One region of the Streptomyces sp. NPDC001135 genome, then DNA from elsewhere that is predicted to be linked to it. Evidence: riboswitches for the same ligand, from Rfam matches in the RefSeq annotation. Region 1 holds a riboswitch; each other region holds the start of a gene.

Region 1 (4,271 bases):
CAGATCGAGGCGCGTGGCGTGGCGGCGGTCAGGATCGCCGACGTGGCCGCGACGCTCGGGGTGAGCAACGCGCTGGTGCTGTACCACTTCTCGACGAAGGAGAAGCTGGTCGCGGCCGCGTTCGCGTACGCGGCGGAGGACGACCTCGCGCATCTGCGCAAGCTGCTGGGGCGGCGGACGTCCGCGCTGCGCCGGCTGCGGGCCGCGGTGCGCTGGTACGCGCCGACCGGACAGGCCAAGGGCTGGCGGCTGTGGATCGAGGGATGGGCGGCGGCCCTGCGCGAGCCGGCCCTGCGGGAGGTCACCCGGGACCTCGACAAGCAGTGGAAGGCGGCGATCGCCGACGTCGTCGCCGAGGGCGTGGCGGCCGGCGAGTTCACCTGCGCCGACCCCGCCGGTGCCGCACTGCGGCTGACCGCGCTGCTGGACGGGCTGGCCGTGCAGCTGACCTCGTACCCGGGAGCGGTGCCGCGGACACGCGCGCAGGAGTGGGCCGACGACGCGCTGGCCCGGGAACTGGGCCTGGACCGGAAGACCCTGAACGAACGCTGACCTCAGCGCCGGGCGGCACCCTGCCCGCGGGACACGGGCCGCCACCGCCGGCCCCGCCCGTCCCCGGCACAGCCGGGCCCCGCGGGTTTCCGGCAGGGCGGACCCGACCCGTACGGCCCGGCGCCGCCGCGCACCGCCGGACGCGACCGTGCCCCGCACCACGGGTGTGCGGGGCACGCGGGTGTCGGTCAGGCCACCGAGGTGATGCGCAGCTTGATGTCGTCGGGGGACAGGGCGCCCTTCGCGGTGACGTGGTCGCCGGAGGACTCGCCGCGCAGGCGGCGGCCGATCCACGGGACCAGGTACTCGCGGGCCCAGTGGACGTCGTCGCGGCGGATGTCCAGCGTGCCCCGGGGCGGCTGCGGCGGCCACGGCTGCTCCGGGTCGGCCGGGATGTCGAGGCCGAGGGCCTGGCCGGCGCGCAGCGCCACGCGCGTGTGCCCCTCGGGCGAGAGATGGAGCCGGTCGCTGTCCCAGGCCCTGCGGTCCTGCACGGACTTCAGGGACCACAGGTCGAGCACCGGGCAGCCGTACCGGTCGGCGATGGCGCGGACGTGCCCGTTGTACGTGGCGATCTTGCCGCGCAGATGCTTGAGCAAGGGGACGCCACGGGTGTCGAAGCCGGTCGTCACCATCACCGTGCCGGCCGCCTCGGTCAGCCGGGCGACGGCCCGCTCGAAGCGCTCGGCCACCTCGTCCGGGTCGGTGCCGGGGCGGATGATGTCGTTGCCGCCCGCGCAGAAGGAGACCAGGTCCGGGGCGAGTTCGACGGCCTGCGGGAGCTGGTCCTGCACGATCTGGTCGAGCAGCTTCCCGCGCACCGCGAGATTGGTGTACTCGAAGTCCCCCTCGGGCCGCCGGTCGGCGAGCAGTACCGCGAACCGGTCGGCCCAGCCCACGAACGCCCCGTCGGGCCCGGGGTCGCCGACGCCCTCGGTGAAGCTGTCCCCCACCGCCACGTACGACCCGATCACTGATCTGTTGTCATTCTTCGAATCGTCTGCCACGTCGGACCATGATTCACCTTCGGATGTGACCTACGCGACCGTAGGCAGGGGTTGACGAACGGTGAGATAAGACACCCTTAATTCGTTTGCGTACCCGGAATAAGGCGGACACACCGAAGGCCGGACCCGGGGATCGTGGGTCCGGCCTTCGGCCGTGTGCCAGGCAGGCGGTTGTGGCGGGGTGTCAGACGACGGCGACGCCGTGCCCGCGGAGGTAGCCGACCGGGTCGATGTCGGAACCGTAGTCGGGGGTCGTACGGATCTCGAAGTGCAGGTGCGGGCCGGTGACGTTGCCGGTGGCGCCCGACAGGCCGACCTGCTGGCCCTCGGTCACGGTCTGCCCGGCCGAGACGGAGAGCCGGGAGAGGTGGCCGTACTGCGCGTAGTGACCGTCGTCGAGCCTGAGGACGACCTGGTTGCCGTACGCGCCGCCCCAGCCGGCGGAGACGACCGTGCCCGCGGCGACGGCCTTGACGGGGGTGCCGGTCGGTACGACGAAGTCGACGCCCGTGTGGTAGCCGCTGGACCACATGCTGCCGGCCACGTGGTAGCCGGTGCCGATGGTGGCGCCGGCGACCGGGAGGGTGAAGCCGGTGGAGGTGGTCGCCGTCGCGGCGGCGCCGGAGGTCCTCGGCGCCGGGGCCGCCTGGGACGTGGAGCGGGACGAGTCGGCGGACGGCCGGCTCGCGGGCGCGGGCTCGGTGCGAGCCGGTGCGGACCGCCGGCCGAGCGCGAGCTTCAGGCCGGGGTGGATCAGCGCCGGGTCGTCGCCGACGGCCTGCCGGTTGGCGGCGTAGAGGCGGTGCCAGCCGCCCGCGACGTGCTGCTCGTCGGCGATCGTTGACAGGCAGTCGCCGGACTTCACCCTGTAGGTGCGCCATTCCGGACTCGGCTGCGCGGCGGCCTTGTCCACCGGGGCCTCGAGGGACTGCGCGGCCCGGGCGGAAACGGACTGCGGGACGGTGGCGGCATGCGCCCCGGTGGTGCCGACGAGCGGGAGGGCCAGGGCGGCGCCGCCGGTTCCGGCAAGGGCGATCGAGCGGGAAAGACGCGGGGGCTTGGGGCGTCGGTGCTTGCCCTTACCGGGCATGGCGCATTCCTCTCCGGCGCCTGCGAGGTGAGCTGTCGGGTTCGGGCTGGAGCTGCCCGGCCGTGCGCGCACGGCTTCACCCCGAGCCTGTCGCGGAGACCGGACAGGCAGTCGTACCTGGTGGGTCCCCCGCTCCTGCCGAACACGGGTCAAGTGTGTGGGACTCCGGGCGGCGGCAGGATGCGGCGTTCCGTCCGGATCGGTGGCGAACGTAAGCGAGTGGGACGCGGGGAAACAAGCATCCCGTTCCCGCCGTTCGACGTGACGAAGATCGCTCACGGGACATCTCGGTCACACTCCGTGAATTCCGTCCGCTCCACCCTTTCCCTTTCCCTTTTCACCATGGGAATTACGTGAACATGACGTGCGACGCACGGTCACGAATATGACGCTCCTCACGCACACCCGGCCACGAGCCCTTATTCCCCGGCGAGTTGGAATGAAGGCGCCAATTCGGGCAGAAGGTTCAGATACGGCGCAGCCGGAGAACCGTTGCATCCAGGTCACCCTTGAGTCCGGTGCGCAGCCCGTGGTGCAGCAGGACGGCCCCGCGGTGGACTTCACCCGTCTCACGGCATTCGTACGACGCCGCCGGGTCGAGTCCGCGCAGGCGCAGCGGCGGCACGGGCTCGCCGTGGCTCTGCGCCGGGAGCCAGGCGAGGACCACCGTCTCCTCGCCCAGGACGTACTGGACGGCACTGGGACCACCGGCCGGCGGTCGCAGCCGGTACAGGTCGCCCCGCTGGACGACCGGGCGGATCTCCTTGTAGAGCCCGACCCACCACCGGGCCTCGGCCAGCTCCTGATCGGTCCATTCCGTGAGATCGCCGCCGACCCCGAGAACGCCCGCCATGGCGCTGACGAAACGGAACCGCAGGGAGCTGACCCGGCCATTGAGCTGGGTGTTCGGACTGTCGGTCACCCAGGCGGCCATGATCCGCGCGGGGTGGATCTGACTGAAGCCGTACTGGATGGCGAGCCGGTCCAGCGGGTCGGTGTTGTCGGAGGTCCACACCTGGTCGGTGCGGCTCACGACGCCGAGGTCGATGCGGCCGCCACCGCCCGAGCAGGACTCGAAGGCGACGGAGGGATGGGCCGCGCGCAGCCGGTCCAGCAGGGCGTACAGGGCGCGGACGTGGTCCACCCACAGGCGCTGCGGGTACGGCTCACCGGGCCAGCCGGCATCGGTGAAGCAGCGGTTGAAGTCCCACTTGACATAGTCGATGGGGGCGCCGGCGAGCAGGGTGTTCAGCTGCTCCCACAGGTACTCCTGGACGTCCTCGCGGGCGAGGTTGAGGACGAGCTGGTTGCGCAGTTCCGTCCGCTTCCGTCCCGGCTGGTACTGCACCCAGTCGGGATGCGCGCGGTACAGGTCGCTGTCCGGGTTGACCATCTCGGGCTCGACCCAGATGCCGAACCGCATGCCGAGGGCGTGCACCTGGTCGGCCAGCGGCTTCAGGCCGTGCGGGAAGCGGTCGGGGTTGGGGGTCCAGTCGCCCAGGCCGGCGCGGTCGCTGGTGCGGGCGCCGAACCAGCCGTCGTCCACGACGAAGAGCTCCACGCCGATTCCGGCGGCCCGGCGGGCGAGCGCGAGCTGCTGCTCCTCGGAGATGGCGAAGTTC
Region 2 (4,271 bases), on a different contig from region 1:
GCCCGCAGCCGCTCGGGGCTGATGTTGGAGGCGGCGATGTGCCGGACCTTGCCCGCCTTCACCAGCTCGTCCAGCGCGCCGATGATCTCCTCGACCGGTACCTCGGGCTTGTCGAAGTGGGTGTAGTAGAGGTCGATGTAGTCGGTGTCCAGGCGGCGCAGGGAGGCGTCGGCGGCGGCCTTGATGTTGGTCGCGGACAGACCCTGGTACTCGGGGTGCTGGCTGACCTTGGTGGCGATGACGACGCTGTCGCGGTTGCCGCGGGCCTTGACCCACTTGCCGATGATCGTCTCGGACTCACCGCCCTTGTTGCCCTCGATCCAGGCGGAGTAGGCGTCGGCGGTGTCGATGAAGTTGCCGCCGGCGGCCGTGTAGGCGTCGAGGACGGCGAAGGAGGTCTCCTCGTCGGCGGTCCAGCCGAAGACGTTGCCGCCCAGGGAGAGCGGGAAGACCTCGAGGTCGGAGGAACCGAGTGGGCGCAGAGAAGTCATGCTTCACATCAACACCGGCGGTGGATGATCGCATTCCACCGCCGGCGCCGACTTCCCACGGTTCACATGGCTGACACGCTCAGGGGTTGAGGCCCTTGTCCCGCAGCCACGGCGCCGGGTCGATGCCGGTGGCCTGGCCGCCCGGGTGGACCTCCAGGTGCAGGTGCGGGCCGGTGACGTTGCCGGTGGCGCCGATGCGGCCGATGACCTCGCCGGTGGACACCTTCTGGCCGACGGAGACGTTGATCGAGGACTGGTGGCAGAACCACAGCTCGGTGCCGTCGTCCAGGGTGAGGACGGTGCGGTAGCCGTAGGCGCCGGCCCAGCCGGCCTGGGTGATCGTGCCGCCGTGGACGGCCTTGATCAGGGTGCCGGTGGGGGCGGCGAAGTCGAGGCCGGTGTGGTAGCCGGAGGACCACATGGCGCCGGGCTGGCCGAAGGTGCCGGTGATCGTGTACGAGACGACGGGCAGCTGGTACTGCTTGGCCAGCTCGGCCAGCCTCTTGGCCTCGGCCGCCTTCTTGGCGTCGGCCTCGGCCTTCTGCTTGGCGGCGGCGGCCTTGGCGGCGGCGTCCTGCTCCGCCTTGGCCGCGGTGTCGGCGGTCTGCTTCTCGGCGGCGGCGAGCGCGGCGGCGGTGGCCCTGCTGTCGGCCTTGCTCCGCTGCTGCTCGGCCTGGGCCATGATCCGGTTGCGCAGGGTCTCGCCCGCGTCGGAGTCCTTGCTGTCGGCCGAGGTCACGCCGGCGTTGCTGAGCGTGCTGCCGTCCGTCCGGGGCGCGTCGGAGGCGTCGTCGCCGAAGAGGTGACCGACGGAGTCCAGGTCCGGCAGGGATATGGAGACCGGCGGCTTACCGGTGTTGGCGCTGGCCATGCCGCCCGCACCGACGGCGGCCATCACGCCGACGCCGAGGACGGTGGAGCTGCGCGCGAAGCCGCCGCGCTGCTTGGCGACACGGTGCCGGCCGCGGACGGGGGCGAGGGAGTCCTCGGTGGGGTTCCACTCCTCCCAGGGGCCCTCTTCGGTGCGGTAGGCGCCGTAGCCGAAGGTCTCGGGCTCGGCCTCCGCGGGCATGAACGGGGCTTCTGGGGTAGGCCGGTTGGACGCCACGCGGGCGTACTCCTTTCCTTCCTCCGCCTACCGGGTTAGCTGACGGGTTCGGAGCAGGAAGGTCTCCTACGCGCGTATACCGGTCACGGCATCCGCGTGATTCACCCCAAGGTGGTGGTTCCCCGGTTCCCTCGCGGGATTCGGCGCGTGCGCACGGAGCCGTCTCTTGTGACGGCTGGGACGACCGCGCTGCGTTATCGAACGTTAATAGACCTGCTGGTCACTTTCCAAGCCATCCGCCTTGATCATTAACCTTTTCCGGCCCGGACGTACCGGTCAGGAGTCCTGCAAAACGGGCGAGTTGACCGGCGTTCAGGAGTCTCGGCGTTTTTGATGGTGACTCAGATGTTATGCGGAGGGCGGTCGTCCGGTCACTGTCCGTACAGAGGATCACCGGGGCCGGGGCGGCCCGCGGGAAAGCGGTGTGCGAGCCGCCCCGCGGATGGGGTACTCTGGAGTCACAACGACGCGGGGTGGAGCAGCTCGGTAGCTCGCTGGGCTCATAACCCAGAGGTCGCAGGTTCAAATCCTGTCCCCGCTACTGAAGGCCCGGGGCCGGAATCCAGTGGATTCCGGCCCCGGGTGTTTTTCAGTGCCCCAGCAGATGCCCGTTCGGTGCCTTGGCCAGTCCCTCCAGCTCCGGCAGTACGACCACCTGCGCACCCCCGGTGACCAGGAGCCCCGTCCCGTCGGCCGCGGAGACGAACGTGTCCGGCTCCCGCCAAGCCGTGACCACCCTCCGCACCCCCGACCGAAGGATCAGCTCGGCACACGGCGCCGGCCGTGAGGCACGCCGGGCGCAGGGCTCCAGGCTGGAGTACACCGTGGCGGCGGCCAGCCGCGGATCCGCCGGATCGGTCTTCGCCAGCGCCGCCTCCTCCGCGTGGACCACGGGGTCGCCGCCCTCCCGGGAATGCCCCCGGGCCAGCTCCGTACCGTCGGCGGCGACCACCACCGCGCCGACGCTGAACGCCGTCTCCGAGGGCGGGCACAACGCGGCCAGCTCGCAGGCGGTGCGCAGCCAGTGCCGGTCGGCGGCGGTGGGGACCGGGCCGGTGCCGGGGGCCGTGGGCTCGTAGCGCATGAGGACGACGTCCTCGATGCGGCGGGTCTCGGTCAGGCGCAGCCGGCCGGCCTGGTAGGCACCCGGCCCGAACAGGCGGGGGGCGGCCGGGTCGCCGACGAACAGCGGGGCGAGGACCAGCTGGAGCTCGTCGGCCAGGCCCAGCCGGAGCAGCTGGGTGTGGACCGTGCCGCCGCCCTCGACCATCAGCCGCCGTACGCCGCGCACGTCGTGCAGATGACCCAGCAGGGCGCGCCAGTCGAGGTCGGGGCCGAGCGGGACGATGTCGGCGGTGCCGCCGAGGAGGCGTGCGGCTCGCTCGGCGCCCTTGTCGGTCGTGTAGACGAGCTTGTCGCCGCCGGTGTGCCAGAAATGGGCGCCGGGGTCGAGGTCGCCGGTGGCGGTGACGGTCACCTTCAGCGGGTACTGCGGCCTGCCCTCGGCCACGCGGGCCGCGCGGCGCTCGGCGGAGTTGACCAGCAGCCGTGGGTTGTCGGCGCGGATCGTGCCGGCGCCGACCAGGATCGCGTCGACGGAGGCCCGGACCGCGTCCACCCGGTCGAAGTCGGCCGGACTGGACAGCAGGAGCCGTTCGGGGCCGGTGTCGTCCAGGTAGCCGTCGAGGGAGACGGCGGCGGACAGCAGCACATAGGGGTACGACATCGGCGCGCTCTCCCTGAAGTCACTCTTGGTTCAAGTTTGAAACAAACCTACACTGGCGGCATGACGACCCGCTGGCTCACTGCCGAGGAGCAGCGCGCCTGGCGCGCCTACCTGTCCGCCGCCCGGCTGCTGGACGACGCGATCGACCGGAACCTCCAGCAGACGGCCCGCATGCCCCATCTGTTCTACTCCGTGCTGGCCAACCTCTCCGAGGCGCCCGAGCGGCGGCTGCGCATGACCGACCTCGCGGAGACGCTGAAGATCACGCGCAGTCGGCTGACCTATGCGGTGACCCGTCTGGAGCGGGACGGGCTGGTGCGCCGTGAGGACTGCCGCTGGGACAAGCGCAGCAGCATCGCCGTGCTGACGGACGAGGGACTGGCCGTGCTGGAGCGTACGGCGCCCGGGCACGTCGAGACCGTACGCGCCACCCTGTTCGACCGGCTCACCCCGGAACAGGTGGGGCAACTGGAGGAGATCTGCACCGGGATCGCCCGCGGGCTGCAGGGCGACGATGCCGCACCCGGCGCGGAGGACGTGCCCTGGCGGCGCCGGTCGTCCTGCTCCTCGTCGGCCCCGCCCGCACCCCCCGAGTCCCACCAGGCACCCGAAAACTAATTGCTTCAAGTTTTAATCATGCGGTAGGGTCCCCGCACGATCACTGCTTCAAATCTGAAGCACCTTCCCCGGAGGGACCCGCATGCCCGACACCACCGCCGCCACGCCGCGCGCCCGCGTCCGGGTACCGCTGCGCTTCGACGACGGCTACAGCGTCGACGCCGAACTCGTCACCTTCCACGGCCTGGCCGACGGCCAGGAGCATGTCGCCGTCGTGCTCGGCGACCCCGGCCCGGTTCCGCTGGTGCGCCTGCACTCCGAGTGCCTGACCGGCGACGTCTTCGGCTCGGCCCGCTGCGACTGCGGACCCCAGCTGCGCGAGGCGGTC
Region 3 (4,271 bases), on a different contig from region 1:
ACGTCCCCGGACACGGTACGGGACCGGGTCCGGGGACGTACGTATGACTGGCTAAGACTTAGCCCGGTGGGGGTCAGCCCTTGGCGACGTCGATGTGGCCGCGGAAGCGCGGGAAGGCGCTGCGGCCCGCGTACACGGCGGCGTCGTCGAGGATCTCCTCGATGCGCAGCAGCTGGTTGTACTTGGCGACACGCTCGGAACGGGCCGGGGCGCCGGTCTTGATCTGGCCGCAGTTGGTGGCGACGGCCAGATCGGCGATGGTGACGTCCTCGGTCTCGCCGGAGCGGTGGGACATCATGCACTTGAAGCCGTTGCGCTGGGCCAGCTCGACGGCGTCCAGGGTCTCGGTCAGCGAGCCGATCTGGTTGACCTTGACGAGCAGGGCGTTGGCGGTGCCCTCCTCGATGCCGCGGGCCAGGCGCTCGGGGTTGGTGACGAACAGGTCGTCACCCACCAGCTGGACCTTGTCACCCAGACGGTCGGTGATGACCTTCCAGCCGGCCCAGTCGTCCTCGAACAGCGGGTCCTCGATGGAGACGAGCGGGTAGGCCGCGACGAGCTCCTCGTAGTACTCCGTCATCTCGGCGGCGGAGCGCTCCTTGCCCTCGAAGAGGTACGTGCCGTCCTTGTAGAACTCGGAGGCGGCGACGTCGAGCGCGAGGGCGATCTGCTGGCCGGGGACGTAGCCGGCCTCCTTGATCGCCTCGAGGATGAGGTCGAGGGCCTCGCGGTTGGAGCCGAGGTTCGGGGCGAAGCCGCCCTCGTCGCCGAGGCCGGTGGACAGGCCCTTGCCCTTCAGGACCTTCTTCAGGGTGTGGTAGACCTCGGTGCCCCAGCGCAGGGCCTCGGAGAAGGACTCCGCGCCGATCGGGGCGATCATGAACTCCTGGATGTCCACGTTGGAGTCCGCGTGCGAGCCGCCGTTGAGGATGTTCATCATCGGCACCGGCAGCAGGTGCGCGTTCGGGCCGCCCAGGTAGCGGAAGAGGGGGAGGTCGGAGGCCTCGGAGGCGGCGTGGGCGACGGCGAGGGAGACGCCGAGGATGGCGTTGGCGCCGAGGGAGCCCTTGTTGTCGGTGGCGTCCAGGTCGAACATGGCCTGGTCGATCAAGCGCTGCTCGGTGGCGTCGTAGCCGACCAGCTCCGGGCCGATCTGCTCGATGACGGCGAGGACGGCCTTCTCGACGCCCTTGCCCTGGTAGCGGTTGGGGTCACCGTCGCGCAGCTCGATGGCCTCGAAGGCGCCGGTCGAGGCGCCGGACGGGACGGCGGCACGACCCGTGCTGCCGTCGTCGAGGCCGACCTCGACCTCGACCGTGGGGTTGCCTCGGGAGTCCAGGATTTCCCGGGCTACGACGACGTCGATGGACGGCACGAGCATCTCCTTCTTGGATGTGACGCTGGAAGTGCGGGGCTTGCTGCCTTACGGCTGCGCCTTGCGACTAGAGCCTAACCGTCTCCGGGGGATCGGCCACCGACCGACCGCCCCGTGGACGGGGAGGGACACGCAGACGGTACCCATTGTTCCTGAACGGAACAAAGGGTGGGTGCAGAAGGCACGCACATGACTGCCCGGGGCGCGCACAAAAGACCCCGCCCCGGCGCGTACGGGGGAACACGCGCCGGGGCGGGGAGTCCGTGGGGACGGGGGGCGGGCCGAGGGCCGCTGCCGCTTACTTCAGGTGCAGCTGCTGGCCCGGGTAGATGAGGTTCGCGTCCTCGACGATGTCCTTGTTCAGCTCGAAGAGCTTCTGCCAGCCGCCCTGGACGTGGTGCTTGGCGGCGATGGAGCTGAGGGTGTCACCGGTGACGACCTTGTACTCGCCGTCGCCCTTCTTGACCTTCTTGCCGGTCGGCGTGGTGACCGTCTTGCTCTTCGCCGGGGCCGTGCGCTCGGCGGAGCGGGAGGCGGCCTGCTGGTCGGAGCGCGTGGTGGTGCTGGGCGCGGTCGTCTTCGACGAGGTGGTGTGCGAGGGGGTGCTGGGCGCGGAGCCGTTGTAGGCGGCGCTCGACAGGCCCGTGCCGCAGACCGGCCAGGCACCCTTGCCCTGCGCACCGAGGACCTTCTCGGCGACGGCTATCTGCTGCGCCTTGGTGGCCTGGTTGGCCTGCGGGGCGTAGGCGGTGCCGCCGTACGCGGCCCAGGTGGAGGCGGAGAACTGCAGCCCGCCGTAGAAGCCGTTGCCGGTGTTGATGGACCAGTTGCCGCCCGACTCGCACTGGGCGACCGCGTCCCACTCGGAGGCGGTGGCGGCGGAGGCGTTGCCGGCCGCCATCAGCGGGGCGGCGACGGCGGCGCCGGTGACACCGGCGAGCGCGATGACACGGGTGGCCTTGGACGGACGACGGTGCTTGCCCTTGCCGGTAAACAGCATGGATCGATCCCCTCACCGACGCCTGCGAGGTGAGCTGTCGGGTTCGGGCCGGTTGAGTTGCCCGGCCGCACGCTCGCTCTCGCGAGGCGCGGCTTCACCCCCAGCCGGTTCCGGCGTCAACCGCCGGGCCCGGCACTTACCTTGGGTCCCCCGCTCCTGCCTACGGCGCTTGACGCGACGACTGTTCCCGGGCAACCGCTGGCAGGATTCGGCGTTGCGACTGCCGGGGCTCGTGGTGACGAGCGGCCTCGACCGTAGACACGTGATCGAGGGAATTTCAAAGACGATCAGGGCTTCTGAGACTCATCCCACACTTTCACCGAATCGGACATCAACGGCGAAACGGGGCGTCAACTGCCGCTGTCCTCCGCCCGTTTAGGAACCGACTTCCAGGGTCTGACCGGCGGCGATGTGGTTCGGGTCGGCGCCGATGACGCTCTTGTTCCCGTCGTAGAGCGCATGCCACCCGCCGTCGACACCCAGGGAGTCGGCGATGGAGGCGAGGGTGTCCCCCTCGCGGACCGTGTAGGTGCCGGCCGCACGGTCGGCGTGACGGCCGGAAGCGGGGGCGTTCTGACCGTTTGTCACGGTTTCGTCCGCACTCTCGCCGCGGTGACGTCCGCCACTGCTGAGCGTGCCGGTGTCGACCAGGCTCCAAGAACCGGCGGACTGCTGGTAATTGTCCGATTCGTCGGTACCGGGCGTTGCCGTCGGCGAGCTGTCGCCGCCCTGCGAGCCGCCATTGCCGGTCGAGCCGGACTTGTCGCCCTTGTCGGACTTGGGGGTGCTGGTTCCGGTGGAGCCGCCGGGCGCATCCGGGGTCTTCGTGGCGTGGTGACCCTTCCGCGGAGCCGGCGTGGCACTCGGGTCCGAGGAGGGACCGGAGGCGCCCGGAGCGGAGGAGTCCGGGCCGGAGGAGTCCGACGCGGAGGGGGAGCCCGTGCCGGAACCCGGGTCGGAGTGGGGGCCGGAACCCGGGCCCGAACCGGAGTCCTGCGCGGACGAATCCGGCAGACCGGACGAGTCGGAGGTCCCGGCCGAGCCGGAGGTGCCGGCCGAACCACCGGTGCCGCCCGGGCCGCCGACGCCGGTGTCGACGTCGACCGAAGCGGAGTTGGAGGTCAGACCGGAGAGCAGGGCGCAGGTGGCCCACGGCTTGGTGCCCTGGTCGGCCAGGATCTTCTCGGCGACGGCTATCTGCTGCGAGCGGCTGGCCTGGTCGGCGCTGTCGGCGTACTGCGTACCGCCGTACCTGCCCCAGTCGTCCTGCGAGATCTGCAGGCCGCCGTAGTAGCCGTTCCCGGTGTCCGCGCTCCAGGAACCGCCGCTCTCGCACTCGGCGACCTTGTCCCAGGTGGTGCCGTCGGCCGCGTTGGCGCTCGCGGCACCGAGCAGCGGGATGGCGATGGCGGAGCCGGTCACTCCGGCCGCGACGAGGAGGGCCGGAGCCTGACGGGGGCGACGGTGACGACCGTTCCCGGAGAGCATGCGGAAGCCTTTCGTGCGACAGCAGGAGCGGCGCGGCGCGCTGAAATCCGTCGCCACGCTGATGGGTGAACGTATCCGCAGACGATCACTTGTCACAAGTTAATGCCGCGCAGATCACGTGAAGATCACAAAGTTGAACGCCCTTCACGTTCACCGGCGCCCGGCCGCGCCGGCGGCCGGCGTGAACTCCACGGGCAGGGTGCGCAGGCCGCGCATGATGAGCCCGCCGCGCCAGCGCAACTCGTCCGGATCCACGGCGAGCCGCAGGTCGGGCAGCCGGGTGAGCAGGGTGGCGAGCGCGGTCTGGCCCTCCAGCCGGGCGAGCGGCGCGCCGAGGCAGTAGTGGATGCCGTGGCCGTAGCCGAGGTGCTGGTTGTCGCGGCGGGCGAGGTCCAGCGCGTCCGGGTC

What was found. Region 1 has a riboswitch for cyclic di-AMP ahead of ACWC94_RS08980 (M23 family metallopeptidase). Riboswitches for the same ligand answer to the same signal wherever they lie in the genome.
Region 2: it holds a riboswitch for cyclic di-AMP, as region 1 does, so the genes downstream of both, ACWC94_RS05310 (M23 family metallopeptidase) here and ACWC94_RS08980 (M23 family metallopeptidase) in region 1, are expected to answer to the same signal.
Region 3: it holds a riboswitch for cyclic di-AMP, as region 1 does, so the genes downstream of both, ACWC94_RS02575 (transglycosylase family protein) here and ACWC94_RS08980 (M23 family metallopeptidase) in region 1, are expected to answer to the same signal.

The regions. Positions count from the first base shown of each region.
Region 1 is NZ_JBSFKD010000005.1:87,541-91,811, forward strand. Features, by position in the region: gene ACWC94_RS08970 (TetR/AcrR family transcriptional regulator) at 1-552, shown strand, start outside; gene ACWC94_RS08975 (SGNH/GDSL hydrolase family protein) at 741-1,526, opposite strand; gene ACWC94_RS08980 (M23 family metallopeptidase) at 1,744-2,649, opposite strand; cyclic di-AMP (ydaO/yuaA leader) riboswitch at 2,654-2,815, opposite strand; gene ACWC94_RS08985 (alpha-galactosidase) at 3,116-4,271, opposite strand, start outside.
Region 2 is NZ_JBSFKD010000003.1:21,682-25,952, forward strand. Features, by position in the region: gene ACWC94_RS05305 (aldo/keto reductase) at 1-491, opposite strand, end outside; gene ACWC94_RS05310 (M23 family metallopeptidase) at 571-1,599, opposite strand; cyclic di-AMP (ydaO/yuaA leader) riboswitch at 1,609-1,755, opposite strand; tRNA gene ACWC94_RS05315 (tRNA-Met) at 2,067-2,140, shown strand; gene ACWC94_RS05320 (dihydrofolate reductase family protein) at 2,189-3,325, opposite strand; gene ACWC94_RS05325 (MarR family winged helix-turn-helix transcriptional regulator) at 3,386-3,943, shown strand; gene ACWC94_RS05330 (GTP cyclohydrolase II) at 4,026-4,271, shown strand, end outside.
Region 3 is NZ_JBSFKD010000001.1:529,065-533,335, reverse strand. Features, by position in the region: gene eno (phosphopyruvate hydratase) at 74-1,381, opposite strand; gene ACWC94_RS02575 (transglycosylase family protein) at 1,674-2,375, opposite strand; cyclic di-AMP (ydaO/yuaA leader) riboswitch at 2,380-2,553, opposite strand; gene ACWC94_RS02570 (transglycosylase family protein) at 2,751-3,863, opposite strand; gene ACWC94_RS02565 (cytochrome P450 family protein) at 4,014-4,271, opposite strand, start outside.